DNA from 3 places in the Pseudarthrobacter sp. L1SW genome. Region 2 is predicted to be linked to each of the others. Evidence: predicted binding sites of a transcription regulator. Region 2 holds the regulator's gene; each other region holds the start of a gene.
The links. The regulator LexA, encoded in region 2, represses DNA repair genes until DNA is damaged. The targets are predictions, from matches to a motif close to TCGAACANNTGTTCGA.
Positions count from the first base shown of each region.

Region 1: KTR40_RS06350 (HNH endonuclease signature motif containing protein) is a predicted target of LexA. The motif match lies at 9,065-9,080, and genes of this name have one in related genera.
Region 3: KTR40_RS10025 (DUF6504 family protein) is a predicted target of LexA. The motif match lies at 5,948-5,963, and genes of this name have one in related genera.

Region 1 is NZ_CP078079.1:1,380,634-1,391,106, reverse strand. It holds gene KTR40_RS06390 (CoA-acylating methylmalonate-semialdehyde dehydrogenase) at 1-537, opposite strand, end outside; gene mmsB (3-hydroxyisobutyrate dehydrogenase) at 566-1,468, opposite strand; gene KTR40_RS06380 (LysR family transcriptional regulator) at 1,583-2,506, shown strand; gene KTR40_RS06375 (alcohol dehydrogenase catalytic domain-containing protein) at 2,543-3,661, opposite strand; gene KTR40_RS06370 (MFS transporter) at 3,763-5,145, opposite strand; gene KTR40_RS06365 (homoserine O-acetyltransferase) at 5,326-6,441, opposite strand; SAM riboswitch class IV at 6,454-6,569, opposite strand; gene KTR40_RS06360 (bifunctional o-acetylhomoserine/o-acetylserine sulfhydrylase) at 6,669-7,994, opposite strand; SAM riboswitch class IV at 8,038-8,153, opposite strand; gene KTR40_RS06355 (VOC family protein) at 8,318-8,956, shown strand; gene KTR40_RS06350 (HNH endonuclease signature motif containing protein) at 9,140-10,473, shown strand, end outside.
Region 2 is NZ_CP078079.1:1,513,346-1,523,818, reverse strand. It holds gene priA (bifunctional 1-(5-phosphoribosyl)-5-((5-phosphoribosylamino)methylideneamino)imidazole-4-carboxamide isomerase/phosphoribosylanthranilate isomerase PriA) at 1-300, opposite strand, end outside; gene KTR40_RS07025 (hypothetical protein) at 341-502, opposite strand; gene hisH (imidazole glycerol phosphate synthase subunit HisH) at 503-1,270, opposite strand; gene hisB (imidazoleglycerol-phosphate dehydratase HisB) at 1,267-1,893, opposite strand; gene KTR40_RS07010 (histidinol-phosphate transaminase) at 1,953-3,071, opposite strand; gene KTR40_RS07005 (LysM peptidoglycan-binding domain-containing protein) at 3,179-3,547, opposite strand; gene lexA (transcriptional repressor LexA) at 3,922-4,656, shown strand; gene KTR40_RS06995 (ATP-dependent DNA helicase) at 4,723-6,780, opposite strand; gene hflX (GTPase HflX) at 6,773-8,353, opposite strand; gene KTR40_RS06985 (class I SAM-dependent methyltransferase) at 8,799-9,422, shown strand; gene dapF (diaminopimelate epimerase) at 9,394-10,338, opposite strand; gene miaA (tRNA (adenosine(37)-N6)-dimethylallyltransferase MiaA) at 10,371-10,473, opposite strand, start outside.
Region 3 is NZ_CP078079.1:2,190,215-2,200,687, forward strand. It holds gene thrS (threonine--tRNA ligase) at 1-1,988, opposite strand, end outside; gene KTR40_RS10020 (DNA polymerase III subunit alpha) at 2,105-5,593, opposite strand; gene KTR40_RS10025 (DUF6504 family protein) at 5,590-5,919, opposite strand; gene KTR40_RS10030 (hypothetical protein) at 6,110-6,499, shown strand; gene KTR40_RS10035 (chorismate mutase) at 6,520-6,840, opposite strand; gene KTR40_RS10040 (VOC family protein) at 6,860-7,282, shown strand; gene KTR40_RS10045 (SOS response-associated peptidase) at 7,324-8,067, opposite strand; gene KTR40_RS10050 (mycoredoxin) at 8,226-8,483, shown strand; gene KTR40_RS10055 (lipoate--protein ligase family protein) at 8,504-9,253, opposite strand; gene KTR40_RS10060 (DUF2177 family protein) at 9,270-9,662, shown strand; gene KTR40_RS10065 (AarF/ABC1/UbiB kinase family protein) at 9,668-10,473, opposite strand, start outside.

The sequences.
Region 1 (10,473 bases), 130 kb from region 2:
CGACGGATCCTTTTCGCTGGGCTTCAGGAGCACGGTATTGCCGCAGGCCAGGGCGCTGCCGATCATCCAGAGCGGCACCATGGCCGGAAAGTTGAACGGCGTGATGCAGGCAACGACGCCCACAGGCTGCCGGACGGAGTGGACGTCCACGCCGCTTGAGACCTGCTCCGAGCGCTCCCCCTTGAGCATGTGGGACAGGCCGGTGGCGAACTCAATGTTCTCGAGGCCGCGGGAGATTTCCCCCTCCGCGTCGGAGAGCACCTTGCCGTGTTCGCTGGTGAGGATGGCGGCAAGTTCGGACTTGCGCTGGGTCAGGATTTCGCGGACGCGGAAGAAGATGTTGGTCCGCTTCGCCAGGCTCGTTGCCCGCCAGGCCGGCAGCGCTGCCTTGGCCGCAGCGATGGCTTCCTCTACCCGGGCCGCGGAAGCCAGCGCCACCTGCTTATCCTGCTCTCCGGTGGCAGGGTTGAAGACGGGGCCGAAGCGCTCGGCATCGGCAACGCGGCTGCCGTTGATGTAATGCGGAATGGTCTGCATGGTTGTCTCTCTTCTACTTGGCTGGCTTCTAGTTGGCCGGGTCGAGGGAACCGTCGACCAGCTTGATGATCATGGAGCAGTCCTTGCCGGACTCGCCCGCGTCGATGAGGCGCTGGTAGAGCTGCTGCACGTGCTTCCCGATCTCGAGCGGCGTTCCGGTGTCCTCCGCAGCGCTGATGGCCAGGCCGATGTCCTTGTTCGCCAGCTCGGCGGTAAACGTGGGGGCGAAATCGTTGTTGGAGGCCGCGGTGGGGACCACGCCGGGAACGGGGTACCAGGTGCGCAGGGCCCAGCTGTCCCCGGAGGACACGGAGGCGATGTCCCAGAACACCTTCTTGTCCAGGCCCAGCCGGTCCGCCAGCACTGCACCCTCCGCCGTGGAGGCCAGGTTGATCAGGAGCATCAGGTTGTTGCAGATCTTGGCCGCCTGGCCGGTGGTGGCTCCGCCGGTAGGGATGATGTTGGCGGCCATCGGCCCGATGTATTCGGTTGCGTCGGCAACGGCGCCTGCTTCACCGCCCACCATGAACGTCAGCGTGCCTGCCTTGGCACCGCTCATCCCGCCCGAGACAGGTGCGTCGACGAAGCGGAAGCCGGCGGCAGCAGCGGCGTCGTGCAGTTCCTTTGCTGCGGCGATATCGATGGTGGAGGAATCCACCAGCAGCGTGCGCGTATCGGCATGCGCCAGCACCCCGTCGGCACCCAGGTAGACGGCCTTGGCGTGCTCGCCCTTTGGAAGCATGGTGAACACAACGTCCGCTCCCGCCACCGCCTCGGCGATGCTTCCCACCGGCTTCACCCCTCCGGCCTCCGCTGCGGCGAGCGCGGCGGGGTTGAGGTCAAACCCCCGTACGTCGTGCCCCGCCTTTGCGAGGTTCCCGGACATGGAACCGCCCATGTTTCCCAAACCGATCCAACCGATGACTGCCATGGCATTAGCTCCTTTGCTGTGCATCCGGCCGAGGGCGGCCGGGAGGTCTGTGTCCACCATCACACCCTGCTACAGTGCAATCAAGGGGAAAAATCACAGACAGTATGTGCACTGATGCACACGAATGAAAGGCTTGCGGTGGCACGGCTTCCCAGTCCGGACGACCTGCTGATTTTGTTGACCGTGGCCCGGCTGGGACGTTTCAACGCCGTCGCCGAGACGATGGGCACCACGCACACCACCATCTCGCGGCGGATCCTCGCCCTGGACAAGCAACTGGGCGGCCGCACTCTCGAGCGCAGCCCGCACGGCTGGGAGTTGACGGAACTCGGGGCCTCGGCCGTCGCCGCGGCGGAGGCGATCGAGGAAACGCTCGGGTCCCTGGCCGCGGTAACGGGGCAGGACCGGGACGCCCTGTCCGGCATGGTGCGCATCAGCACCTCGGACGGCTTCGGCGCCGAATTCGTGACGCCTGCCCTGGTCAGCCTCCAGCATCGGCACCCGATGCTGAACGTGGAGATGCTCAGCGCCACACGCAAAGTCAGCCAGAACCGCTCCGGGGTGGACCTGGAGGTGGTGGTGGGCCGCACCGACGTGAGCAACGCCCAGGCCATCTTCCTGACCAACTACTTCCTCAGGCTCTACGCCAGCCCCGCCTACGCTGCAGAGCGTGGCTTGCCGGAAACGCCCGACGGCGTGGGGCAGCACGGCTTCGTCTCTTACGTTGAGTCGGCCCTCCAGGTTGCCGAGCTGGGCCACCGGTCCTCGCAGCTGCCCATGCCGAAGTCCAGCTTCCAGGCAACCAGCATCTTTGCCCAGGTGGAGGCAGTGCGCCGCGGCGCCGGCATCGGGCTGCTTCCGAACTTTATGGTGGCGGGGAACCCGGAGTTCGTTCCGGTGCTCCCGGACGCCTTCGAACGCCAGGTGCCCATCTGGGCGGTGGCAAGGCCGGAATCGCTGCGGTCCGCCCGCGTGCAGGCCGTAATTGCCGCCCTCAAGGAGGAAGTGGCGGGACGCCAGGACGTGCTGGCAGCCTAAGGCCCGGGCACCCCGAACCTAGGCCCGGGAGCCGGCTTAGGCCCGGAAAAGCCGCCTGACCACCTGCCCGGCGGCGAGCGCGTCGAGGCCTTCGTTGATTTCGTCAAGCGGCCGGGTGTCCGTGTGCAGCAGCTCAACGGGAAGCCTGCCCTCGCGCCAATACTGCAGGTACAGGGGAATGTCCCGGTCCGGCACGGCATCGCCCATGTAGGAACCGAGCAGCCGCTTGCCCGCCCCTGCGAACTGGAGGGCGGGCACCGTGAGTTCCGCGGTGGGGTGCGGCAGTCCCACCGAGACGACGGCGCCGCCGCGCGTCACGTGCTCGAGGCACGACGCGATGACCCGCGCTGATCCCACGGCCTCGACGGCGGTGTCCACTCCGTCACCGGCGGCCTCGGCAATCAGCCGCGGGGCGTCGTCGGGAGTTCCGACGGCGGTTGCGCCGCACTTCAGGGCGAGCCCGTGCTTGCCCTCGTTGGGATCGATGGCGATCACGGAGGAGGCACCGGCGAGCGCTGCGGCCATTACGGCCGAAAGCCCGACGGCGCCGAGTCCGAAGACGGCCACCGACTGGCCTGGCTGGACAGCAGCGGTGTTCAGGACAGCGCCCATCCCGGTGAGCACGGCGCAACCGAACATTGCCGCGACAGTGTCCGGGACGTCGTCGTCGATGACCACCACTGATTCCCGGGCCACCACGGCGTAGTCGGCGAAGGCCGAAACCCCCAGATGGTGGTTGATCCGCTCCCCCGCAGGCGTCCGCAGCAGGGCTTCGCCATGCAGGAGGTCGCCAGACCCGTTGACCTCCGCCGCGCGGTGGCAGAGTGCGGGACGCCCAGCCCGGCAGGCCCGGCAGGCACCGCAGCTGGGGACGAACACGAGGACCACGTGGTCTCCGGGGGAAACGTCCGTGACACCCTCACCCACCGTGGCAACCCGCCCCACAGCCTCATGCCCCAACGCCATGGGAAGGGGCCGAACGCGTGAGCCGTCCACCACTGACAGGTCTGAGTGGCACAGGCTCGAGTAGGTGATGGTGATGCCCAGTTCGCCGGCCCGCGGTTCGGGCCGGTCAAGTTCCTCGACCCGGAGGGGATGCGCTTCGGTGTAGCTGGTTTCAGACGGGACGGTGGCGTAAAGGACGGCTGCTTTCATGGGGATCCTCACTTCAGGTGTGGTGCTGACGCCCAACTGCCCGGGCCTGCGTTGCGGCAGGTCCGGGCAGTTGGGGTGATGCCTGGCCGTATGGGGGCTGCCTACTTCTTGGCGGCGGCGAGCAGGTCTGCCGTGCCCTGGGCGTCGGCCGCGTCCACATCGTGGAGCGAGATGCCGCGGGTTTCCTTGAGGAAGAACACAGAGATGGCGGTCACGATGCAGGCGGCCAGCAGGTACAGCGCCACCGGAGTGGAGGACTTGAAGGACCCCAGCAGCGAGCTGGCGATGATCGGCGCGAGCGAGCCGGCCACGATCGAGGTCACCTGGTAGCCGAGGGAAACACCCGAGTAGCGCATCCGGGTGGGGAACATCTCAGCCATGATGGACGGCTGCCCGGCGTACATCAGTGCGTGGAACAGCAGGCCGATGGTGATGGCTGCGAGGATGATCAGCTCGTTGGCGGTATCCATCATCGGGAAGGCGAAGAAGCCCCAGGTTCCGGCAAGGACGGCACCGGCCATGTACACGGGGCGGCGGCCGAATGAATCGGACATCTTGCCCACGAGGGGTACCGCGCAGAAGTGGATGAAGTGAGCCACCAGCAGGAGAAGCAGGATCCGGGACGTGTCCGTCTGGACCACGACCTTCAGGTAGGTGATGGAGAACGTCACCACCAGGTAGTACAGGATGTTCTCCGCGAAACGCAGGCCCATCGCGGTGAAGACGCCGCGCGGGTAGCGGCGGAAAACTTCTGCGACGCCATAGCCCTTGTGCTCAACGGTGACTTCCTTGCGGGCCTCGATGAAGATGGGCGCGTCCTGGACCTTGGTGCGAATGTAGTAGCCAATGATGACGATCACTGCGGAGAGCCAGAAGGCAACGCGCCAGCCCCAGCCAAGGAAGGCTTCCTGGGAGAGGGTTGAGGAAAGGGTGAACAGCACGCCGGTGGCGAGCAGGTTGCCCATGGGCACCGCGGACTGCGGCCAGCTGGACCAGAAGCCGCGGGACTTGCTCGGGCTGTGTTCGGCGACCAGCAGGACGGCGCCGCCCCACTCGCCGCCGACGGCGAAGCCCTGGACGAAGCGGAGGAAGACCAGCAGGGCGGGTGCCCAGTAACCGATCTGGGCGAATGTCGGCAGGCAGCCCATGAGGAAGGTGGCAACACCCACCAGGATGATGCTCAGCTGCAGCAGCTGCTTGCGGCCGAACTTGTCACCGAAGTGGCCGAAGACGATGCCACCGATGGGGCGGGCGACGAAGCCGACGGCGTAGGTGACGAAGGCTGCGATGATGCCGTCCAGCTCGGTTCCGGAATTAGGGAAGAACATCTTGCCGAACACCAGGGTGGCGGCGGAGGCGTAGAGGAAGAACTCATACCACTCAACCACGGTGCCGGCCATGGAGGCCGTAACAACTTTCCTCAGGCCCGAGGCCTTGACGTCGGTTTCCTCGGGCCGCCGTGCGGCGGACTTTTCCGTACTCATTGATGACTCCTTCGGCGTCTTCTTCGACACCACTGGGACAGGCTGTGGCGGATACGTGTGATTTTGGCCACGAACCGCCGGGTCCCAACGAGTATGGTCCGCCTGAACGCTGAGCTCAACGGCGAATCATGCAGAGGCCATCTGCAATAATGCACATCTGGCTGCCCGCGAGGGCCGGTCCTATGCCGAAAGGTGCTCCCGCAACTGGCTCCCCAGCTGGCCGATTTCGGTGAGGAAACCGTCGTGCCCGATGGGCGCCTCAATGAGGTGGACGTCCACCTCCCCCGGGAGTGCCCGCGCCAGCTCACGGGACTGGGACGGGAAATAGAGCCGGTCCGAATCCACGGCCGCCACAAAGAAGCGCGCCTCGGAGCGGGCCAGGGCCTGCTCGAGGGGTCCGCGCCCCCGGCAGACGTCATGGCTCATGAGGGCCTCGGTGATGGCAATGTAGCTGTTGGCATCAAACCGCTGGACGAGCTTGGTGCCCTGATGGTCCAGGTAGCTCTCCACCTGGTAACGCCCGCGGGCAGCGAGTTGTGCAGCCTGGAAGGGAGACTCGGGGGCCTGCGGCGCGCGGCCGAACCGCCCATCCAGCTCCCCCGGGGAGCGGTACGTGATGTGGGCGATGCGCCGTGCCAGGGCCAGGCCGTCCTCCGGGAAAGGGCCACCGTAGTAGTCGCCACCCTTGAAGTTCGCGTCCTGGCGGATCGCGAGGGTCTGTGCCTGGGCGAAGGCGATCTGCTCGGCGGTGCTGGCTGCCCCCACCGAGATAACCGCACAGCGCTGGACGCGTTCCGGGAAAGTGACGGCCCATTCCAGGGCGCGTGCCCCGCCCATGGAGCCTCCCAGCACGGCAAACCAGCTCTTGATCCCCAGCTGGTCGGCCAGCCGCGCTTCAGCCACAGTGCTGTCGCGCAGGGTGACGAGCGGAAAGCGCGAACCCCAGGGCTTGCCGTCCGGCGCGGGCGAGGACGGACCGGTGGACCCGTAGCAGCCGCCCACAATGTTGACGGACACCACGAAGAACCGGTCCGTATCCACCGGCGCGCCGGGGCCGGCAAGCTGCTCCCACCAGCCTTCTTCATCGGTGTCGCCGCGGGTCACGTGGGTGCTTCCGGTCAGGGCGTGTTCGATCAGGACGGCGTTGCTGCCGTCCTCATTCAGGGTGCCCCACGTTTCATAGGCGAGGACGACGTCCGGGAGGTAGCCGCCGGCCTCGAGCTGCAGCCCCCCGATGGGGGCATAACGGACAATCCCATGTTCGGGAGCGGTGGTACGGGTGACGGTAACCGTCATGGCAAGACCTCTTCTACGCGCTTGCCCGCCGTCGAATGACCGGCAGGCCAGGTCTTCACCCGGGGCACCCCACCGCGGAAGGAGGGTTGCCGGCCAGCAAGCCGGGGCTGTCACTGGCACTCATGACCTGGTTCGAGTGTACGAAACAGCCCCTGCCTGCTGCCAAGAGTGTGACTGGTTGTGACTTCCCCGGCCCGCCTCCGTGTATTGCGCCCCTCTGCCTCCGGCTAGGCTCCGATTGCCTCCTTGGCGGCACGGAAACCGGCTTCCAGGTCCGCCAGGATGTCGTCGATGTGCTCGATCCCCACCGACAGCCGCACCAGGCCCGGGGTGACGCCGGCTACCGCCTGCTGTTCAGGGGAGAGCTGGCTGTGGGTGGTCGACGCCGGGTGGATGACAAGGGAGCGGACGTCGCCGATGTTTGCCACGTGGGAGTGCAGCTCCAGTGCATCCACGAAACGCTTGCCGGCTTCGGCTCCCCCGGCGAGGTTGAACGAGACGATCGCGCCGGTCCCCTTGGGACCGTACTTGCGCCCGCGCTCGTACCAGGGGCTGGAGGGCAGGCCGGCATAGGCGACCGATTCGACGTCGTCCCTTCCTTCCAGCCAGCGCGCCACTTCCGTGGCGTTGGCAACGTGCCGTTCCACGCGCAGGCTCAAGGTCTCAAGGCCCTGTGCGATCAGGAAGGCATTGAACGGGGAGACGGCGGAGCCCAGGTCCCGGAGCAACTGGACGCGGGCCTTGAGGATGTAGGACAGGTTGGCGCCCAGGGCACCGTCCTTGCCGAGGTCCCTGGCGTACACCAGCCCGTTGTAGGTGGGATCCGGGGTATTGAAACCTGGGAACCTGGCCGGGTCCTTGCCGAAATCGAAGTTGCCTGAGTCCACAATCACGCCGGCGATCGCGGAGCCGTGGCCGCCCAGGTACTTGGTGGCGGAGTGCACCACGATGTCTGCACCCCATTCCAATGGCCGGATGAGGTAGGGCGTGGACAGGGTGTTGTCCACGATGAGGGGCACACCGGCCGCGTGGGCAACGCCGGACACGCCCTCGATGTCCAGGACGTCCTGGCGGGGGTTGGACACCACTTCGGCGAAGAAGAGCTTGGTATTGGGCTGGACCGCATCCCGCCACTGGTCCAGGTTGTCCGGGTCCGCCACGAAGGTGACGGAGATGCCGAACTTCTTCAGGGTGTGGGCGAACAGGTTGTAGGTCCCCCCGTACAGGCTGGGGCTGGCAACAATGTGGTCCCCCGCCTCGGCGATATTCAGGACGGCGAAGGTTTCCGCGGCCTGTCCCGAGCTGAGCAGCAGTGCTCCCAGGCCGCCTTCGAGGCTGGCGATCCGTTGTTCCACGGCGTCCTGGGTGGGGTTGCCGATGCGGGTGTAGATCGGGGCCAGTTCGGCGAGCGCAAAGCGGTTGGCGGCGCTCTCCGCGCTGGGGAACACAAAGGATGTTGTCTGGTAGATAGGGAGGGCACGGGCACCGGTGGCGCTGTCCGGCTCCTGTCCTGCATGGATCTGGCGGGTTTCGAAAGACCATCCGTTGGACAACTAAGGCTCCTTTGACATGGGCCCGTCATGCTTGAAGCACCGCGGGCCGCGCTTGCCACCCGGCCGTTGCCGGACAGCCAGGTCCTCACCCGGGGCACCCCACCGCGGATGGAGGGTTGCCGGCCAGCGAGCCGGGGCTTGGAGCTGGCACTCATAACCTGAACCCAGTGTAGGAACGCGCACGCCGCGCCGGACAGGATTATGACGAACATGGTCCCCGGATTTCCGCGCCGGAAGCGGCTGAAATCAGGTGCCGCCGATGGAAATTCCGAGTAAGGGTACCCTTAGCTGAGAGGCCGATCACAAAGTGCCAAGATGTTGGCATGCGCATGGATCACGTCTCTTACGCCTGTGAACACGATGGCCTGGCTGCCACCACCGAACGTATTTCCTCTGCCCTCGGCGTTGAGGCAGTGAAGGGCGGGGTACACCCGCGGTTCGGAACCCGGAATATGATCATCCCCCTCGCGGGGCACAAATACCTCGAGGTAGTGGAGGTCCTGGACCACCCCGCTTCTGACAAGGCACCCTTCGGGCAGGCTGTGCGTGCACGGTCTGCCGCGGGCGGCGGCTGGATGGGCTGGTGCGTCGAAGTGGACGACCTCGCCCCCTTTGAGGAGCGGCTGGGACGCTCCGCGGTCAACGGAAACCGCAAGTTCCCTGACGGCCGTGAGCTGGTCTGGAAGCAGATCGGCATATTGGGCCTGATTGCCGACCCCCAGGTTCCCTACATGCTCAAGTGGGAAGGGGACCCGTCCCTGCACCCCTCCAACGCCTACGAGAGCAACGTCAAGATGAGCTGCCTTACCATTGCCGGTTCCGCGGCCCGGGTGACGGAATGGCTGGGCGAACCCGTCGAGAAGCCCTTGGAGGACGTTGCTGTGGAGTGGGTGGCGCCGCACGGAACCCCCGGGATCCTCTCGGTGACCTTCGAAACCGGCAACGGAGCAGTCACCATCTGACGCCCCCTTGATTGCCGTCCCGGTAAGCCCGGCACGGCGTGTGGCCCGGTGCCCCCTGGTCTTCGGCCGCCATCAGCATGTGACAACGGCGTCACCTGCCGATGGCGGCCGAATCCATGTTCCAGCGACTTTGGACCCGATGGCCCGCGGTTAAATGTCGTACCCTCCCGCAATCATATTGGTATGGGGAAAGCGGCGGTGGCGAAGGCGTTTGAGGACATCAACGCGGCTGTTGCTGTGCTCAGGGCGGAGGCGGTTGGGTGCGGTTCGGAGCCGTTTTCGGCAGCTGACCCGTTGGCCGGGCTGGCGGATGGGTGCCTGGACATCCTTGCCGGGGTGCGGGAAGTGGAGGCCGGGTTCGCGGGTTTGAAAGCCCGCGCTGCAGTCACGTACGCGGACACCGCCCACGCTCTCGCCGCTCCCGGTATGCCGGTGCAGGCGCAGGAAATGGCCATTGCCGCGGAAATCGGCGCCCTGCTGGCCCTTGGTTCCCGCGCGGCAGGTGCGTTCATGGCCGCCTCACATTCCCTGGTCAAGGAACTGCCGCTGACATTATCGGCACTGCAGTCCGGGACGATTTCCTGGCAGCACGCCGTGGTGATGGTGGACGAAACGGCCACCCTTGACCTGGCCGGTGCCGCGGCACTGGAGACACACTTCCTGGACCAGACTGTGCCGAGGCCGCCTGCTGCCGCGGTGATCGGGGAGATCCCGGCGTACCGGTTCAAGGCCAAAGCCCGCACCTGGCGCGAACGCCACCACGCCGAAAGCATTGAGAAACGCCATACCAAGAGTGTGGCTGACCGGCGGGTCGAGTACCGGCCGGACCAGGACGGCATGGCCTGGCTCTCCGCCTACCTGCCCGCCCACCAGGCCACGGCGATTTGGAGCAGGCTCACCGCCACCGTGCGGAAATCACAGGGACCGGAGGAGAACCGGACCCTCACCCAACTGCGGGCGGACCTGTATGCCGGATGGCTCCTCGGCGGCAATGCCGCGACAGCCACCCGTCCCGGAACCAGTGACACAGGCGCAGCAACGGGTGACGCCACGGGTCCAGGAACCGGTGCGGGCAATTCCTCGGGGATCGGGGCGCAGGTCCTGGTCACGGTGCCGGTGTTCTCCCTGCTGGGCCTGACTGACGAACCCGCGATGCTGGATGGGTATGGCCCCATCCCGCCGTCCATGGCCCGCCAACTCGTCGAAGGCCGGGCTGCTTCGTTCTACAGGGTACTGGTGGATCCCCGCGACGGGGCCCCGTTGGAGATCGGCCGGACCAGCTACCGCCTCACCAAAGCCATGAAAAAGGCGGTGCAGCTGCGGGACGGCAGATGCACCTTCCCCGGCTGTAACAACCCCTCGCCGGACAATGAGGCGGATCACTTGCAGGCCTGGCAGCACGGCGGCGCAACCGGAATCAGCAACCTGGCCCAGCTCTGCCCAAAGCATCACCGCCTCAAACACAACACCGGCTGGAGACCCACGCCGGCCACCAAAACCGAGCCGCCCGGCTGGAC
Region 2 (10,473 bases):
CAAGGCCGCTTCGAGGGTTTCGTCGTCACGGAGACCGCCGGAAAGTTCCACCTTGATGTCCAGACGGCCCACCACGTCGCGGAGCAGTTCCGCGTTCGAGCCGCGGCCGAATGCGGCATCGAGGTCCACCAGGTGCACCCACTCGGCACCCTGCTGCTGCCAGTTCAGGGCGGCTTCCAGCGGGGTGCCGTAGCTGGTCTCACTGCCCGCTTCCCCCTGGACCAGCCGGACGGCCTGGCCATTGACGACGTCGACGGCGGGCAGCAGTTCAAGAACCGGCAGATCGGTTGCGGTGGTCATGTCAATCCTTCGGGTCGGGGTCAGTGTGGCCAGCTGCCGGTCAGTTGCCGGGCAGGGTGAGCAGGTAGGCAGCGAGCAGGGACATGCCCGCCAAAACGTAGAACGATATCTGGGTCCAGAGCGGCTTGTGCTGCTGCCTGAATGACAGGGCGCCGCCGATCAGCAGGCCGGCGAGCCCCATCAGGAGGACGGACCACCACATCTAGGCGGTGCCGTCTTCCCTTGATGGGACGCCGGCGGGCGCCGCGGCACCGGCAGCAGGCTTCTTCAGGTTGTGCACCCAGTTGTGCAGCAGCCGGGCGCCGGCGTCACCCGACTTCTCCGGGTGGAACTGGGTGGCACACAGCGGACCGTTTTCGACCGCAGCAATGAAGGGGCCGCCGTGCTCGGACCAGGTAACCAGGGGTGCGGCCATCCGAGGCTGGACAACATCGAAGTTCCATTCCTGCACGCCATACGAGTGCACAAAGTAGAACCGCTCGTTTTCGACGCCGGCGAACAGCTTGGATCCCTCCGGCACCTTCACGGTGTTCCAGCCCATATGCGGCACCACGTCAGCGGGCAGGAGCTCCACCTTGCCCGGCCATTCACCGATACCCTCCGCCTCCGTGCCGTGTTCGACGCCTGCCTCAAAGAGCACCTGGAGCCCCACGCAGATACCCAGGACCGGGCGGCCGCCGGCCACCCGCCTGCCGATGAGGCGGATGCCGTCCACCGCTTTGAGCTCACGCATCACCGTTTCGAAGGCGCCGACGCCGGGAACCACCAGGCCGTCCGCGTTCAGGACGTCCTCGGGCTTGGAGCTGAGGATGACTTCCGCGCCGGCGCGTTCGAGGGCACGCACTGCGGACCGGACGTTACCGGAACCGTAGTCCAGGACCGTCACGGTGGGCTTGCCTTCAGGCGAGGGCAGCTTCCGGGAGGCCGAGGGGTCGACGATGGCGCCGTCCCGCAGGACCTGCCCGCTCACAGCGCACCCTTCGTGGACGGGATTCCCTCAACGCGAGGATCCGGTTCCACGGCTGCGCGCAGTGCCCGGGCGAAGGCCTTGAACTGGGCCTCGACAATGTGGTGGGGATCCCGGCCCGCGATGACGTTCATGTGCAGGCAGATGCCGGCGTGCAGGGTGATTGCTTCGAAGACGTGGCGGGTGAGGGATCCGGTGAAGTGGCCGCCGATGAGGTGGTATTCCTGGCCGGCAGGCTCGCCCCCGTGCACCAGATACGGACGCCCGGAAACGTCCACCACGGCGTGGGCCAGTGCTTCGTCAAGGGGAACGGTGGCTTCTCCGAACCTGCGGATGCCTGCTTTGTTCCCCAAGGCGGTGCGCAGCACTTCGCCGAAGGTGATGGCCACGTCCTCCACCGTGTGGTGGACATCGATGTGGATGTCACCGGTGGCTTTGACGGTCATGTCGATCAGGGAGTGCTTGCAGAGCGCGGTGAGCATGTGGTCGTAGAACGGCACCGACGTGTCGATGTCCGAGGTGCCGGTACCGTCAAGGTTGATTTCCACGAGCACGGAGGACTCACTGGTGGCACGTTCCATGCGCGCGGTCCGGGCCGCGGCAACATTCGATCCGGTGGTACTCATGCTTGGGGTCCTTTTGGGCAGAAGGGGTGGTTCGGGCGTCCAGCGCCGGTTCTTCCAGTCTAGGCGGGAAGCTTGGCCTGGCTGGCAAGGATGCTTTCGAGGGAGGTCAGGAAGGCTGTGGTTTCGGTCTCAGTTCCGGCCGTGACGCGGAGATGCCCGGGGATTCCCACATCCCGGACCAAAACGCCGGCCTCCAGCAGCCCCTGCCACACCTGGTGGGGGTCCTCCAGGCCGCCGAAGAATACGTAGTTGGAGTCTGAGGCGGCAGGCTTGAGGCCCATCCGCGTCAGCTCGGAGACGATGCGATCCCGCTGCCGTTTGATGTCTTCCACATCCGCCATCAGCGCCTCCCGGTGCTGGAGGGCTGCGAGGGCGGTGGCCTGCGTGATGGCGGAAAGGTGGTACGGAAGCCGGACCAGCCGCAGTGCATCGGTAACTTCGGGGGCTGCCGCCATGTAGCCGAGGCGTGCGCCGGCCAGCGCGAACGCCTTGCTCATGGTCCTCGAGACGATCAGCCGTTCCCGGCCTGGCAGCAGCGTCAGCGCACTGGGCGTTCCGTCATGCGCAAACTCGTGGTACGCCTCGTCGACGATCACGATCGTCTGGCTTGCCTCGCCGGCCTCGTAGACGGCTTCCACCACGTCCAGCCCAAGGCCGGTTCCCGTGGGGTTGTTGGGTGAGCACAGGAAGACGATGTTGGGCTGCAGCTCCTTGACCTGCCGCGCTGCGGATTCAGCACTCAGCCCGTAGCCTTCGGCCCGCTCGCCCACAATGTATTCGGTGTCTGTTCCGCTGGCCAGCAGGGGATACATGGAGTACGTGGGAGGGAATCCGAGCGCCGTGCGTCCCGGGCCTCCGAAGGCCTGGAGTATCTGTTGCAGGACTTCGTTGGAGCCGTTGGCCGCCCACAGGTTGGATTCGTCCAGCCCGTGCCCCAGGTACTCCGCCAGCGCCTTCCGCAGGTCCGTGAATTCCCGGTCCGGGTATCGGTTGAGGCCGGCTGCCGCCTCTGACACCGCTGCGCTGATGGCTGCCCTGACGTCCGCCGGGACCCCGTGGGTGTTTTCATTGACGTTCAGGAGAATTGGAACGTCCAGCTGGGGCGCGCCGTAGGGGGTAAGCCCACGGAGGTTGCTGCGGAGGGGAAGCCGGTTCAGGCGCTCTAGCTGGTCATTCACCTGAACAGTTTAGTGCCCGCGCCGGACACCGGAAAATGTGACGGCTCCCTGTTCGCCCTCGGCGTGCTGCGCCCCTTCCGTTGCCGGACAGGCATGATGCCCGGGGGCTAGGTGGCGGGCACGAACAGCTGCTGGCCGGGGAAGACCGCGCCGGCAGGCAGGTTGTTGAGCTGGACGATGTCCGCCACGACGTCCCGGGGGTCGCGCTCGGGTGCGACGCTGGCCGCAATGCCCCACAGCGACTCGCCGGGCTGGACGGTGACCGTGACAGTGGGCGTGGTAGCAAGATCAGCAGCAGACTCCGACGCCTTGGCCGGGGCATTGAAGAAGCCCGCCAGGGAGAGGAGCAGGGCCGCCAGCATGACCAGCGGAATCCCGATCAGCACGATGCGGCCGCGGCGCGTCAGGCGGAGCGGCGGAAGCGGCGCCGGCCGTTCGGCCTGCCGGATCTCGGACTCGGACAGGATTTGCTGCACCGAAAGCAGCTGCTGGCGTGAACCCCGCGAAACAGATGTAGCTGACATGATCTGAGCCCTCCTGGACCGTACTGTGCTGCCCGGACGTCCTCCCCACCACCTGCACCCGGCGGCCTTCCGGCCTGCTCTTCGAATGACCGGGGCGGTGAGTAGAACATATATTCGAACTTTGCTTCCTCAGTTTTAGCACCTATCAACGAATCTTGTCGAGACTCGCTAGAACAAATGTTTGAAAAAGCAATGCGGCTGGCCTAGTTTTGAACCAAAGAACAACCACCTGGACAGTCGACCAGCAGGGTCTGACATTCAAGGACGGGACCTTCCAGGGCCTGGCCGTGGAGCGGCCCGGCGGAAACCGAAAGGCATTGGCGAATATGGCAGCAGCAGCCGCCGGGGGCAGGGGAACCGCGCAACCGAAGAGGACCGCCAAGGGCCTGACTCCACGGCAGAAGAAGATCCTCGAAACCATCCAGCGTTCGGTCAATGAGAACGGGTACCCGCCTTCCATGCGGGAGATCGGCGACACCGTGGGACTGGCGAGCCTTTCGAGCGTCACGCACCAACTGTCCCAGCTGGAGAAACTTGGCTACCTCCGCCGCGACCCCAAGCGTCCGCGGGCCATGGAGGTCCTGATGCCACTCACCCTGGATGGCGGGGCTGCAAAGCCCGCAAGCCAGCCGTCCGCCCCGCGTTCACCGGGCGCAGGCACTGTCACCGAACTGCCCACCGCCCTGGACACAGCCATGGTTCCCCTGGTGGGCCGGATCGCGGCGGGCGGTCCCATCCTTGCTGACCAGCTGGTGGAGGACGTGATGCCGCTCCCCAGGCAGCTGGTGGGGCAGGGCGAACTGTTCATGTTGAAAGTGGCCGGGGATTCCATGGTGGATGCAGCCATCTGCGACGGTGACTGGGTTGTGGTTCGCCGCCAGCAGGATGCGGCCAATGGGGATATCGTGGCTGCGCTCCTCGATGACGAGGCCACCGTCAAGACCTTCCGCCAACGCGACGGCCACACGTGGCTGCTCCCGCAGAACACCCAGTACGAACCCATCCTTGGGGACCACGCCACCATCATGGGCAAGGTTGTCTCGGTACTCCGCTCGCTGTAACGCCCTGCCCAGCCCCGCACCAGGCCATGTTTGCCCTGGCACGGCCTGCTCAATCTGCCTGACGGCTCAGGCGTTTTCCCGGGCCAGCCGCTCCAGGGCGGCAATCGCCGTCGTCCGGTCTGTCGTGGCCCAGAACGGCGGCAGGGCAGCCCGGAGGAACCCCGCGTAGCGCTCGGTGGCCAGCCGGGAGTCAAGGACGGCCACCACTCCCCTGTCGCCGGTGGAACGGATCAGCCGGCCTGCCCCCTGGGCGAGCCGGATCGCGGCGTGCGTGGCGGAAACCGTCATAAAGCCGTTCCCGCCGGCCTGAGCCACGGCCCGTGAACGGGCGGTCATAAGGGGATCGTCCGGCCGCGGAAAAGGAATCCTGTCGATCACCACAAGCCGGCACGAGCCTCCCGGGACGTCCACGCCCTGCCAGAGGGACATGGTTCCGAACAGGCAGGTATCGGGCTCGTCGGCGAACTGCTTCACCAGGCCGGTCATGGTGGAGTCACCTTGGCAGAGGACCGTCATGCCCAGCTTGGGACGCAGTGCCTCGGCCGCTTCTTCTGCCGCCCGGCGGGAGGAGAAGAGGCACAGCGCCCCGCCACCTGAAGCACGGATCAGGGCTTCCAGCTCGTCCAGCGCTTCCGGCGACCCGCCCCTGCCCGGCTTCGGCAGGTGACCGGCCACATAGAGGATGCCCTGCTTTTGGTAGTCGAAGGGCGATCCCACGTCCACGCCCGTCCAGCTCGGGGCCCCGTCACCCACCAGTCCCAGTCCGCCTGCGGCCGGTTCGAACGCCGATCCGATGGCCAGCGTCGCTGAGGTCAGCACCACCGTGTGGCCTGCGAAGAGCCCTTCCCGCAGCCTTCCGGCAACGGACAACGGCGCGATGTTGATCAAGGCGGGGGCGGTCTCGTCCGGCTGGGAGAATCCCTGCGCCGGGTCAAAAGAACTGGCGCGCGAGAACCACACCACTTCGCGGTTCTCCCGGGCTGCGAGGAGCCGTTCGCAAAGTTCCAGGATGAGCAGGAGCCGGGACCGCGCGAGCTGCCTGCCGCCGTCGGCCGTGGTGCTGCTGTCCCCCTTCGAATCCGAGAGGGCAGCACGGCAGGCGTCGCGCAACTGGTCCACGCAGTCCAGCTGTTCGTCGTTGAGCCCGTTCGGCAGCAGGCCGTTCGGCACGCCCGCCAGGGCAAGCTCCAAGTTGGCGGCTGCGGCATTCAGCGCGTCAACGGTAATGGCGGTGTGCTTCCGCGCGCCGGCAGCAGCAGCGTGGACCATGGCCACGGAAAGCTGGCCTGAGACCGCCCCCGTGACCCGGTCCTGAAGTTCATGGGCCTCATCCACCACCACGACGTCGTACTCGGGCAGGACGGCCAGGCCCTCGAACGCGCTGACGGCAAGCATCGCGTGGTTGGTGACCACCACGTCCGCTTCCGCAGCATCCTGGCGCGCGAGCTCACTGAAGCATTCCGCAGCCATGGGGCACTTCTGGGCGCCCAGGCACTCCATGGAAGTCACGGACACCTGCCGCCAGGCGCGGTCCGTCACTCCCGGGAGGAGTTCGTCACGGTCCCCGGTGTGGGTCTTCTCCGCCCATTCCCGGAGCCGCACAACCTCTTTGCCGAGCTGGGACGACGGGCCGCCCACGGCTGCCGCGAAGTGGGGCACGCTGGTGTCCTCGCCCAGGCTGAACAGCTGGCCCTCGGCTGGCTCCTCGCTGGGGAAGCCGCCTTCCAGCTTGTGCCGGCACACGTAATTGGAACGGCCCTTGACCAGGGCCACTTTGACCGGCCTGTCCAAGGCGGGGGTGATCGCTTTGAGCAGCCGGGGCAGGTCCCGGCCCACAATCTGCGTCTGGAGGGCCAGGGTGGCCGTTGACACCAGGGCGGGCTTGTTGCTCTGCAGGGCATGCGCGATCAGGGGGATGAGGTATGCCAGGGACTTGCCGGTGCCGGTCCCCGCCTGGACCAGGAGGTGGTCCCCCGTTTCAATGGCACGGGCCACCTGCCTGGCCATCTCATGCTGGCCGGCGCGGCTTTGCCCGCCCATGCCGGCCACGGCCCGGTCGAGCAGTTCGATCACGAACTGCTCGACGGCCGTTTCCGTGGCTTCTCCTGCCACGGCCTCAGTCATTGCTGACGAAAGGTTCCAGTTCAGCCGCGAAGCCTTCCCGGACCATCACGACAGCCCTGGTACCGGCCTCAACGTGGTCAACGCTGATGATCTCGGCGTCGGAATCGTGAAGCTTGCTCATCAGGTCCCCGCGGTCGTACGGGATGAGCAGTTCCAGCTTGACGCTGGGCCGGGGAATGGCGTCGCTGATTGCCTTCAGCAACTCTGCGATGCCTTCCCCCGTACGGGCCGAGACCACCACGTGCCGCGGCTCGCGCTGCTTGAGCCGTTCCACCACGAAGGGATCAGCGGCGTCGGCTTTGTTGAGCACGATGATTTCGGGCACCTTCCGGGCGTCCACTTCGCTGAAGACCTTGCGCACTGCGGCGATCTGGCCCTCAGGATCCGGGTGCGAGACGTCCACCACGTGCAGGATGAGGTCCGCGTCCGCGACTTCCTCGAGCGTGGAGCGGAACGCCTCCACCAGCTGGGTTGGCAACGAACGGACAAAGCCGACAGTATCGGCCAGGGTGTAGCCGAGGCCGTCCGCAGTTTCCGCTTTGCGGACGGTGGGATCCAGGGTGGCGAACAGTGCGTTCTCCACCAGGACACCGGCGTCGGTGAGGCGGTTCAGCAGCGAGGACTTGCCGGCGTTGGTGTACCCGGCGATCGCCACGGACGGCACGGCATTACGACGGCGGTTGGCCCGTTTGGTCTCGCGGGCGGGCTTCATTGCGGCGATCTCCCGCCGCAGCTTGGCCATCCTTGTACGGATGCGGCGGCGATCCAGCTCGATCTTTGTCTCACCGGGACCACGCGAACCCATGCCGGCGGCCGCGCTGCCCACCTGGCCACCGGCCTGGCGGGACATCGACTCGCCCCAGCCGCGCAGGCGCGGCAGGAGGTATTCCAGCTGCGCCAGCTCCACCTGGGCCTTGCCTTCACGGCTCTTGGCGTGCTGGGCGAAAATGTCCAGGATCAGGGCCGTCCGGTCGATCACCTTAACCTTGACGATGTCCTCCAGGCCCCGGCGCTGGGAGGGCGCGAGCTCGGCATCCACCACAACCGTGTCCGCACCGGTGGACATCACGATGTCCCGGAGCTCCAGGGCCTTGCCCGAGCCGAGGAACGTTCCGGGATCCGGCTTGTCGCGCCGCTGGACCAGCCCGTCCAGGACCTCGGAACCGGCAGTTTCGGCGAGGGCTGCAAGCTCCCGCAGAGAGTTCTCGGCGTCGGCCAGGGTCCCTTCGGACCAGAGGCCGGCCAGGACCACCCGCTCAAGGCGCAACTGCCGGTACTCAACCTCGGTGACGTCTTCCAGTTCAGTGGAAAGGCCTGCTGTGCGGCGCAGGGCGCGGCGTTCCTCGAGGTCCTGCTGGTCGCCGTCGTACGTTGTGTGTTCTTCGTCCAGGCGGGAAATCGCCTGGGCTTTGCCGAGCATAGCCTTCCCGTCACGGCCCTCGTCACCGCCTGGCGTGCTGAGGTTCCTGGCCGGTACATCCTTGGAGAGAATCCGGTCGATGACAGCCTGGATTTCGGCAGGACTCATGTCCTGGGCGGCTGGATCTGATCCGGTGTTGGGCTGGCTGGTCATGGTCTCCTTTGAAGATTCGGCAGTTCCAGAATAGTGCCGAATGATGGTGATTGGTGAAGTATTCGCGCTGGGCTGACGGCCTGCGGTCATCCAAGCCTCCTGGCTTGTTGGGCCTGGCGCTGCAGGAGGCAGCGCCGGCGGACATGCCACGACGTCGATTCGTGGCAGAGATGGACAGCCGGAAAAACGGCGGGAAGTCCAGCGGGAGGCTGACCTTCGAGTGTCGTCCGGCGACCGGCAGGCGGAAATCCGTTGGCCGGTGCACGCAGCGGAAGGTTCAAAACCTGCATCGCTGGGTGGGACATGCTGTCGCTTGAAGACAGGCTGCGGGACGGGCTGGGCCCGTGCCGGCTACTCGAAGATCAGGAACATGCCCACCAGCGTAGCAGAGGGGCCTGCCCGGCAGTTTCCCTTTACGCTGCAAGGGGAACTACTCTGGCCAGTTATGGAGTCCGCACATTATTTCAGCGCAACACCCGCCGGCCCTTTTACCCGCAAGCCGCTGAGTGTCGAACTCGCAGGGCAGGTGCGCAGGCTGCAGACTTCCACCGGCATCTTCAGCCCGGACGGGATCGACAAGGGCACCGCCATCCTCCTCGCCGAGGTCCCGCCCCCCGCGCCGCAGGGGAACCTGCTGGACATCGGCTGCGGCTGGGGCCCGATTGCCCTGACCATGGCCCTGAAGTCGCCCTCAGCCCGGGTCTACGCGGTGGATGTCAACGAACGCTGCATCACCCTGACGAATGAGAACGCTGCGGCGCTGGGACTGGCCAACGTCACCGCCAGTACCCCTGAAGCCGTGGACCCGGACGTGCGCTTTGACACCATCTGGTCCAATCCGCCCATCCGGATCGGCAAGGACGAACTGCACTCGCTCCTGAAGCTGTGGCTGCCCCGCCTTGCGCCGGGCGGAACAGCGTGGCTGGTGGTGCAGAAGAACCTGGGGGCCGACTCGCTGCAACGCTGGCTTGCTGCGGAGCTGGACGAATCCTTCAGTGTCAGCCGGGAGTCGACGTCCAAGTCCTTCCGGATCCTGAAGGTCAGGAAAGCGTCCCGGTTGCCACAATAACGGCCGGGCCACTCAGCTCGACATGTTCATGGCCCGCCGGGCCGGCAAAGAACTTGACGCCAACCACGCCGCCTGGAACGTTAACGCGCCAGGTGTCGGGGGCTTCCGCGCCTGCCCAGTGACGGATGGCCACTGCCGCTGCGCAAGCCCCGGTTCCGCACGACTGGGTCTCCCCCACCCCGCGTTCATGCACGCGCATGGTCACCGTCCCGACGCCGTCGTGCACCAGGGGCTCTGACGGAACCACGAACTCAACGTTGGTCCCGTGGGCCGGGACAGGGTCCACCACGGGCGCCGTGAACAGGCGGGTTGCCGCGAGTTCCGACAGTTCCGCCAAGGCAACGACGGTGTGGGGGTTGCCCATGCTGACGGAGAGTGCAGGGCGGGGAACTTCCAGGCCCTCAGCGGTAACCAGTGAATCCATTGCCTTGGCTGTGGCTTCACCGGGGAAAATGAACTCCCACGGCCCCATGTCCACGGCGTAGTCTTCGCCTGTGCGTACCACGGTCTTGACGCCCGCGCGCGTGCCGATGGTGAGGGCGCCGCCGTCGGGCAGGTCAATCAGCCCCTCGGCGCGGAGGAAATGGACAAAGACGCGGACTCCGTTGCCGCACATCTCGGACAAAGTGCCGTCACCGTTGCGGTAGTCCATGAACCATTCGGCGTCCGGGGCGGCGGCGAGCAGCTCGCGGCCCTCGGGCAGGAAGCGCGACGGGACGGCGCGGATCAGCCCGTCCCCGCCGATGCCGCGGTGCCGGTCGCACAGGGCTGCCACGTCCTGGGCGGCTATGGTGTGGACGCCCTCGGGATCGGCCACCAGGACAAAGTCGTTGCCGGTGCCGTGTCCCTTGGAAAAGCGGAGTCCGCTCAGGGTGCGGAAGGCCGGCTCGGTGGTTTTTGCGAGGGTTGCGTCCATGTTTCCAAGGTTACCGGCCGGGCGGGTCAGCCCTAAATACGCGGCGCTTCGCACAGCGCTGCGGCTTTGGCCACCAACGAAGGGTCCTGCCAGTCCAGCCAGGAGATGCGGGGATCGGCACGGAACCAGGTGAGC
Region 3 (10,473 bases), 680 kb from region 2:
GCTTCGGTGATCCGCTTGACTGCCTCTGCCACGGGCACGCCGTTGTCCTGGCTTCCGTCGCGGAAGCGGAACGAGACCGCGCCGGCCTCTGCGTCATCCCCGCCGGCGATCAGCACGAACGGGATCTTGTCCTTGCTGGCGGTGCGGATCTTCTTCGGGAACCGGTCCGAGGAGGTGTCCACCTCGGCACGGATGCCCGCAGCCTTGAGCTGGTCGACGACGTCGAACATGTACTCGTTGAACGTTTCGGCAACCGGGATGCCCACCACCTGCACGGGGGCCAGCCACGCGGGGAAGGCGCCGGCGTAATGCTCGGTGAGCACGCCCATGAAGCGCTCGATCGATCCGAACAATGCCCGGTGGATCATGACGGGCCGCTGGCGGGTGCCGTCTGCGGCCTGGAATTCGAGTTCGAACCGCTCCGGCAGGTTGAAGTCCAGCTGGATGGTGGACATCTGCCAGGTGCGGCCCAGGGCGTCCTTAGCCTGCACGGAGATCTTAGGGCCGTAGAACGCGGCTCCGCCCGGATCGGGGACAAGCTCAAGCCCGGATTCCTGGGCCACTTCCGAAAGTGTCCGCGTGGCCTCTTCCCAGGCGGCATCCTCGCCAACGTACTTCTCAGGATCCTTGGTGGAGAGTTCCAGGTAGAAGTCGTTCAGACCGTAGTCCTTGAGGAGGCCAAGGACGAAGTTCAGTGTTTTGGTGAGCTCGTCCTTCATCTGCTCGCGGGTGCAGTAGATGTGGGCGTCGTCCTGTGTCATGCCCCGGACCCGGGTCAGGCCGTGCACCACGCCGGACTTCTCGTACCGGTACACGGACCCGAATTCGAACAGCCGCAAGGGCAGCTCACGGTACGAGCGTCCGCGCGCCCGGAAGATCAGGTTGTGCATGGGGCAGTTCATCGGCTTGAGGTAGTAGTCCTGGCCGGGTTTGCGGACGGTACCGTCCTCGTTGAGTTCGGCGTCCACGTGCATGGCCGGGAACATGCCGTCCTTGTACCAGTCCAGGTGGCCGGAGACCTCGTACAGGTGGCCCTTGGTGATGTGCGGCGTGTAGACGAACTCGTAGCCGGCCTCGACATGCCGCTGGCGGGAGTAGTCCTCCATCTCCTTGCGGATGATGCCGCCCTTGGGGTGGAAGACGGGAAGGCCCGAGCCGAGTTCGTCCGGGAAGGAGAACAAGTCAAGTTCGGAGCCGAGTTTGCGGTGGTCGCGGCGTTCGGCCTCGGCGATGCGCTCCTGGTAGGCCTTGAGTGCGTCCTTGGTGGGCCAGGCCGTGCCGTATATCCGCTGGAGCTGCTGGTTCTTCTGGTTGCCCAGCCAGTAGGCGGAGGACGAGCGGGTGAGGGCGAAGGCGTTGGAGATCAGCTTGGTGTTGGGCAGGTGCGGGCCGCGGCAGAGATCACACCAGACGGTGGTCCCTTCCTTCCGCTCAACGTTGTCGTAGATGGTGATGTCACCGGCGCCGACTTCGACGTTGACGCCTTCGCCGGCTTCCGCGGCCTCGTTTTTCTTGCCCAGGAGTTCAAGCTTGTAGGGCTCGTTCTTCATCGCTTCACGGGCCTGGTCCTCGGAGACCACGCGGCGGACGAACTTCTGGTTCTGGTTGATGATCTTCTGCATCATCTTTTCGAGGGTTTTGAGGTCCTCGGGAGTGAACGGTTCGGCAACATCGAAATCGAAGTAGAAACCGTCGGTGATGTACGGACCGATGCCCAGCTTGGCGTCCGGGCGCAGCTGCTGGACGGCCTGCGCCATGACGTGGGCGGTGGAGTGACGGAGGACGTTCAGCCCGTCGGGGGAATCGATGGTGACGCCCTCGACGTCGGCGCCCTCGGGCAGTTCCTGGTCCAGGTCCTTCAGCTCGCCGTTGACGCGGGCTACTACAACATCACGGCGCTCAAAGAAGAGTTCCGCACCGGTTGTCCCGGTAGTCACCTTGGTCTCTTCGCCATCGACGAGAAGGGTGATCTGCTGGGCATCTGACACGGGTGTCTCCTATTCAAAGTTAAGGCTTCATAGCTTGTGGCATACGGGGACCACAGCCAGCCATCGTCAATGCTATCGGTTCCGCTGAGGCCCGACCAACGCGGCGCACGGGAGGATCAGCCGCCGAATCCCGTGATGGCGAGGGTCCTGGTGATTCCGTCCAAGGGGTGTTGCGCCTCCGGTTCCTGCGCTGTGGACTCCTGGAACGGCAAGGTTTCGGTGCGGCTCAGGTCCCAGGCCATGCTTGCGCTCAGGCTGATCCCCCGCGGGCCGGTCCGCCTGGTAGTGCCACGGATCAGGAGCAGGCGGGTTCCAAAGAGGAGCATTCCCGCCTTTTCCTGGGCTTCATGGAAGAAGACCGAATCGATGCAGCCGGTGCCGTCGTCGATACTGATGAACACCACCCTTCGGCCGCCCCGCATGGGCGGTGTCTGGGTTGCCACGCGCACCCCCGCCACCAATACCTCCGTCCCGTTCCGCAGGCCGAGGAGCTTGTCCGCCGTGACGACTCCCAGCCTGTTGAGCATCGGCCGGTGGCTGTCCATCAGGTGGCTGCTGACATCAACAGCCATGAGGTCGAGTTCGGCCCGGACGTTTTCCACCAGGGTAGGCGCCGGCAGACCCGGTTTGACGTTGCGCAGTTCAACATCCCCCAAAGGCAGGGACAGCTGCCCCTCAATCACCTCCACGCCTTTCCGTCCGCTGCTGGACACCTGGAGCTTCTGAAGGTGGTGGACAAGGTCCGCGCGGTTGGCGTTGCCGCCCGACTCCCGGTGAAGGGAATCAAAAGCGCCCAGCTGGGCCAGCCGCTTGATGCTGGGCTTGCTGACCCTGGAACGTGCCCGCAGGTCTGCGAGCGAGTCAAAGGGCTGGCCGGCGACGATCCGCTTCAGTTCTGTTGCGGACAGTCCGTAAATGCCGTTCAGGCTTAGCCTGATTCCCAGCTTTCCCGCATCCGGGCCTTCCTCCACCCGTTCCACCCGGTATTCTGCCTTGCTGCGGTTGATGTCCAACGGAAGGATCGGGATGCCCAGGCGCCGGGCTTCCGCAACCAGCAGCCTTTTGGGGTACATGCCGGGATCGTGTTCCCACAGGCCGGCCAGGAACGCTTCGGGATGGTGCGCCTTCAGCCAGGCCGACTGGTACGTGGGTACGGCGAAGGCCGCCCCGTGGGCTTTGCAGAAACCGAAGCTGGCAAAGGACTTCAGGGTTTCCCAGACTTTGTCCACGACATCGGGCTGGAAGCCCTTTGCCTTGGCATGCATTCGGAAATACTCCTCCACCCGGGACACCCCCGCCTCGCTGCTGAGTGCCCGGCGGAATTCATCGGCCTTGGCAAGGCCGCACCCGGTCATCACGTCCAGTGTCCGCAGGATCTGTTCGTGGAACACGGTCACCCCGTGGGTTTCCTGAAGTACCGGTTTCAGGAGGGGGTGCGGGTAGACCTCGGGCGCAAACCCGTGCCGGTGCTCAAGGAAGGGCCGCACCATGTCCGACTTCATGGGGCCGGGGCGGAACAGTGAAATATCAATGATCAGGTCGTTGAATTCCCGGGGTGCCATCTTGCCGATGAGCTCCCGCTGCCCGGGCGATTCGATCTGGAAGCAGCCCAGGGTGTGGGTGCTCCTGATCAGTTCAAAGGTTGCTTCATCATCCAGGGGTACGGCGTTGAGGTCGATGTGCCCGTTGTCAGCAATGTAGTCAGGACCGGTCCCGTCAGAACCGGATGAATGCTTTCCAGCTGCCACCACTTGTTCCTTGGAGGGGTGGATGCGGATGACTTCCCGCACGGCAAAAGCCATGGCGCTCTGCATCCGGACCCCCAGGACATCAAGCTTGAGCATGCCCATGGGATCCATGTCGTGCTTATCGAACTGGCTCATGGGCAGGCCAAGTCCGCTGGGTTGCACAGGAGTGCGGTCAAGCAGGGTTGCGTCGCCAAGGATCACGCCGCAGGGATGCATGGAGATATGGCGGGGCAGCCGGTCCAGGCGTTCCGTCAGGTCCACCAGCAGGTCAAGCTGCTGGTTTCCGTCCAGATCCCGCTGTTCCACCCGGCCGGCGAACTCCCGGAGTTCAGGTTTTTCCTGGAGCGCTTCACGGAAGTTCCGGGCAGAGAAGCGCCACAACTGTTTAGCGATCTCCCCCACTTCCCCGTCATCCATGCCCAGCGCCATTCCGGCATCCCTGACGGCGCCCCGGGCACGGTAGCCGTTCTGCATGCTCATCAGGGTTACCCGCTCGGCACCAAAGCGCTCGAAAATCCGGCGGTAGACGTTGTGCCGCTCCGCGCTTTCGACGTCGATATCAATGTCCGGAAGGGTTGCCCGGTCCTGCGAAAGGAAGCGTTCGAAAATCAGGTCGTGCTGCAGGGGGTTCACCTGGCTGACGTCGATCAGGTAATTGACCAGGCTTGAGGCGCCGGATCCCCGGGCTGCTGCCCGCACCCCCATTTCCTGGATCATGCGGGACACCTCCGCAACAGTCAGGAAGTAGGAGGAAAAACCGAGGTTCCGGATGATGCCAAGTTCATGCTCCAGCCGGGCATGCATCTCCGCCCCTTCAGCACCGGTGATTCCCGGGAACCGCCTGCTGATTCCAGCCTGGCACCGCTGGACCAGTTCAAGGTGCGGATCCTGGCTGATCCCGATGACTGAGGCCTCCGGCACCACCGGCTGCTTCCACCCCATGTCCGTGACCGGATCAATCCTGCAGAGGTCCGCGAGCGCCTCGGTCTGCGCCATCAGCTGCTTGAGGTCCGCTGCGCCATAACCTGCCGCTGAAATGATCTCCTGGCCCAGGCGGAGCATCTCCGCGGAGGATTTAAGCCACCCCTGGCCTGTTGGCTGCAGCAGGGGCTCTTCCGCGAGTTCCGGCAGGGATTTCAGGGTGCGGGCTGAGTCGAGCACATCGGCGGTGGGTGCTCCGTCTGCCGCGCAGTACCGGACGGCGTTGGTCAGGATGGCAGGAACATGGTGTTCCTCTGCCAGCTTGAGCATGCGGACCGCATGGGCGGTACTCAGGGGCTTTCCCGGTGCGCTGAGCTGGGAAACAATCTCGGCAACCAGCGTGCCTGCGGGCATGGCGTCCACCCATTGCTTGAACAGGGTGCGCGGACGAAGGTAGCGCCGTCCGCCCATGGCGCGTCCGACGTCGGAATCAGGCCCGATCAGGACAGTCAACACCGGTTTCAGGGTGTGGGGATCGAGGGTTCGGGAGGCGAGTTCGGCCCTAGTCACGGCGACTGGAACCGTGCCCCCGGATTTACCGGAGGTGCGGGCATGGGCATCCGAAATCAGCCTGCAGAGTGCGCGGTACCCCGCCCCGTTGTTGTTGCCCCGGGCCAGCACCACCACCCTGCCGGCAAGCTGCGTGCGGTGGTCGCCGTCGTCGTCAAAGACCGCAAGGTCAACCCCCACTATGGGATCGATGCCCGCTTCCATGCAGGCCTTGAGGTGTTTGATGGTTCCGTACAAACCGTCCCGGTCGGTGCAGGCAAGCGCTGTTGCATCGTCGGCAGCGGCGGCCTGCGCCAGTTCCTCCGGCCAGGAAACGCCATAGTGCGCGCTGAAGGCTGTGGAGACGTGAAGATGGGTGAAGCTCATGCTGTCCTGGGCCGGAGTGCGTCATGGATCCGCAGCAGCCGCCAGCGGCCGCTCTGGATATGCCGGGTGAGGTCGAGGGTCAAGGGCTCTTCCTGGCCTCCACCGACGGGGTGGTCAGGCAGCACCTGGACGCGCCAGATTTCGTGGTCCACCAGTCCGGGGCCGCTGCCAAGCGGCGCGCGGCTTTCCTCCGTCCACCATTGCCTGCGTTCATACCAGCGCACCGGCTCAGCGCACACGGCATAGGAAAGGCCCGCCCACAGGAGTCGCTGCGGTACGCCCTCGGCTGTGCACTCGACGTCCACGGATTGGCTGAACATGCCCATGGCGCCTCCCGGATCCAAACTGGTTTATTCGAATACTTGTTCGAACACTTCCAGTCTAGCGCGGGGGCGGGTCCTGTGCATAGAAAACCCTCCAGCCCCCTCCAGGGAGGTCCTGCCATCCCGACGCCGCTTTCCGTTTCCTACCCAAACGGGGGTGGACGGACCGAACGGCAGGGAGCAGGATTGTGCCATGAGTACCGATGACGCACTCCTCAAGCAGGCAATGATTCAGGCCCAGGACTCCACCCTCGTGGCAACGTTCGATATTGACGGAGCCATTCCGGGATCGGGCGCATACGTGGTGGGACTGGTCGGGGCCACTCCCGACTATTCAACACAACGGCGGCTATGCATTGAGTTCATGAATGGGGAGGCCATTGCGTTCTACTCGTTCAACCGGGAACAGGGCCTCGAAGAAAACTATGACCTTGCCGGGGTGACCCACTCGGAGAACAGGATCACGGGACAGTTTCCGCGCACGGCCATTAACGGCCTTGGCCAGGGGCATGTGATGTCAGCCTTCAGCGAGGCGGACGGCCGGGAATTCCAGTCCGGGGTTCCGGTGGAGGAAAACCTGTAAATTTCCAGGCTTGGGGCAGCTCAGCTGTTCCCTTTGTGGACCCGCATTTCGAGTTCGATGAAGCCGGAGATCATTGCCCGGTACGTGGACTCAACAATGTCCGGGTCTATGTCTTTTTTCTCCGCAGCCGAGCGGACATGCTCAATGATCCGTTCCACGCGGCCGGGGGCACGGACCTCGGCGTCATCGCCTTTGAGGGTTCCGGCGATCCGGATCAGCCGTTCGCGGCGGGCGATGAGGGTGACAATCTGGTCATCCACCTCGTCAACAGCAATCCGGACGGCAGCGAGCTGTTCCTTGTCGGCCAAAGCATCTCTATCGTTTCCTTGAATTGTCGCCATCGTCTGACAGTATCGAAGCATGCAGCCCAGAGTCGACTTCATCTCACTAGGTGTCCGCAGCGTTTCCGCTTCCCGTGCGTTCTATGTGGACGGCCTTGGTTGGCCGGTCCACCGCGAGCTTGCGGGGGATGTCGTGTTTATCCAGGTGAACCATGGTTTGGTGCTGTCCCTGTGGGACGTGCGCCAGATGCAGGCCGACGCCGGTGTGAGCCCGCCCGGGCCGGTCCCCTGCATCACGCTCAGCCACAACCTTCCCTCCACGGAGGACGTGGACCGGGTCATGGAAGAAGCCGCCGCAGCCGGGGCTGCCATCATCGCGGAGCCCATCACCCAGCCGTGGGGCGGGTACAGCGGATATTTCGCCGATCCTGACGGCTTCCGCTGGGAGGTTGCGTACAACCCCACGTGGAGAGTGGACGACGACGGCGCGGTCACCGTTTAGCGCCTGCCACCGGCCCGCGCCGGAGTGCTAGAGCCGGAGTGCTAGAAGAGTGCCTCCACGGGCCGGATGAGTTCCGGCCCGTTGTTCCGCACGTTGCCGACCTCTTTGCCCACCGAGTCCACGCGCCAGTCCGCCGCCACGTCCTTGACCCCCGCCCGCACCAGGTCCACCAGGCCGGCGGCGTCGTCGGCGGCGGGGTCAAGCCACGCCTGCATCGTTGCTTTGTCCATGGGAAGCGGCACGCGGTCGTGCAAGGCCGTCAGCTTCCCGAACACCGTTGACTCGCTGCCCGGCGGCGGGGTGTCAGCGGTGAGGATGGAGGTGGAAAGCATCCAGCCGCCCGGCTCCCCCGCCGGCCATGCAGGGTCCTTCCACCACTCGTAGAGCCCTGCGAAGACCAGCCCCTTCCCCTCGCCGGGATGCACGTAGTACGGCTGCTTGGACTTTCCCGGCCCCTGCTTCCATTCGTAGTATCCATCCGCCGGGACGGCACAGCGCCGCGACTGGACGGCCTTCCGGAACGCCGGCTTTTCAAGGACGGACTCACTGCGGGCGTTGATCATCCGCGAGCCGATGCCCGGGTCCTTGGCCCAGGACGGGACCAGCCCCCACCGGGCAACGTGGAGCTGGCGGACCTGCCTGGCCGCCGGCCCGTCATTCACCAGGCGTTCCAGGACGATGGGCACGTCATCGGTCGGCGCCACATTCCACGATGGCGGGATGCTCACCTCGTCCTCCAGCTCGGCGTCGAACTCGGCAAGCAGGTCCCCCACGGCACGTGCCATCACATAGCGTCCACACATGGCTCCAGCATGCCATCGGCACCAGGTGGTGTCATCCGAAGGACATGTGAAGGGCCTGCGGCCGGTGTTTGCCGGGGAATACAGGCCGCCACGTTACCGTTGACAGGAACGAACCCGTCATCGACACAGAGGAGAGCTCCGTGGATTTCACTCCCGACTCCGGCACCATCACCATGTTTTCCACCACCTGGTGCGGCTATTGCAACCGTTTGAAGAAGCAGCTGGATGCACAGGGCATCGGCTACACCGAGATCAACATCGAAGAAGTGGAAGGCACTGCCGAACTCGTGGAGCAGCTTAACGGCGGCAACCGCACGGTGCCCACCGTCCTCTTCCCGGACGGCACCGCGGCCACCAACCCTTCCGCAGCCGAGGTCAAGACCCGCCTCGCAGCGTAGGCCCTAAGCCATGGCGCGGGTCATGCCCCCAGGCCGCTGAAGGAAGCGGACTGCAGGACGGCGTGGCCCGCGTAGGTGGCAAGAAGCGCATCTTCCACTGCGGCAACGTCCACGCCGGGGACCAGGTCGTCCACCGCCCCCGCGGTTGAGGGATTCCAGTCCAGTCCCAGCGCGGCATAGCTGTCCGTCAGCACTTTGCGGATGGGCGCGGAATTTTCCACCACAATGACGGAACTGAACAGCCAGCCGCCGGCCACCACGCGCTGCGCCGTGCCCACCAGCTTGACCTGGTGGCGGCCGTCAGCCGGGTCTGTCCCGTGCACGCTGAACTCGCCGGGGCAGTATTCACCGGGAATCTCGCCTACCGCCGCTTGGACGCCGACGCTGCGCAGCACCTGGGCAAACAGGTCCCCGAAGTAGCTGAACCTGGTTTTTGAACCGGCTATGGCATCGGCGTCCGGTTCAAGATGGTCCACCACCAGGGTCCCCTCGTGGTAGGCGGCCGCCCGACCCCCGGCCCTGCGGACCAGGGGTTCGAAGCCATTGGCCCGGCACGCCTGCGCTGCCGCTTCAAACCCCGGCAACCGCGTGTCACGCTGGCCAAAGGCGACAGTGGGAGCGGGCCGGTAAAGCCTGAGCGTCGGGCCCAGGTCCCCCTCCTTGACCCTTGCGAGCAGTTCCAGGCCGAACTCCAGGTCACGGCCGGCGCCCAGCGACTTCTCCTGCCGCACAACGGTCAGCGTGCGGGGTCCCGGAGCGTCGTCGTTCATGTTGCTATGCTCCCCTATGGTCATATTGCAGTTCCTCGTGGTTGCCGCCGCCTTCGCGGCGCTTGACGCCGTCTGGCTCAAACTGATGAACCCCTTTTACCGCAGCCACATCGGCGAGCTGCTGGCGGACAAACCACACTTAGGTTACGCCGTGGCCTTCTATGCCATTTACATCGCCGGGATTGTGTTTTTCGCCCTTCGTCCCGCGCTCGACGGCGGCAGCTGGCTGACAGCCCTGGGTTATGGTGCGGCGTTGGGCGCCTTTGCCTACGCGACGTATGACCTCACCAACGCCGCCACTTTGAAGGTGTGGCCGCTGCAACTGATCGTGGTGGACATGCTGTGGGGCGCCCTGCTCACCGGACTGTCCACGGTTGCCGGCTGGCTTGTTTTCCAGGGACGCACCTGACGCCGTCACAGGCCGCGGCGGCCTGCCCAAAGCCCGTGCAGCAGCGGGACCACTGAACCGGCCATGAGGACGTTGCCCAGGACAAGGTCGTCTGCCCGCACCACGGCGCCGGCGACGAGCAGGGCAGCAAAAACAAGGGCCGACGCCGAGCGCCGGGCCCTGCGGTCCAGCCGGGCGAGCTGCCGCTCAAGGCGGGGATTGGCCACCGCGAGGGACCCTTCCTCGAGGCGGCTCGCCAGGGCGTCCAGGCGTTTCGGCAGGCGCAGGGCGATCGCCGCGGCCTCGACGGCCTGTTGGGCCGCGTCCTGCACAAGGTTGCCGCGCTCGTCACGCAGCAGCCGGGCCGCGTACGGTTCCACCGAGTCCCACAGGTTGAAACGTTCATCAAGCGAGCTGCAGACTCCGGACGTCAGAGACATCGCCCGGATGATCAGCAGGAAATTCTCCGGGAGCTGGAACGGCAGGGAGCGGACCACGTCACCGAACTCCACGGCGAAATCGCGGAATTCCTTGGGATCCACTTCACGGAGTTCAGCGAACCCCATCCCGCCGAAGCGGGCGAACAGGTGGATCATGGCCCTTTCCAGCTCCTGCCTGTCAGCCGACGGCACCAATACGCCGACGTCGTTGATCGCCGCCACCAGCCCCTTGCCGTCCCGGGCGGCGGCCGCAATCAGGAGCTTCCTCAATCCGCTGCGCGTGGAGGCGGTGACCTCGCCCATCATGCCGAAGTCGATGAACGTCAGTTTCCAGGGGTGTTCCCCGGAGCCGGTGGAAACCGGGGTGACGAAAATGTTGCCCGGGTGCGGGT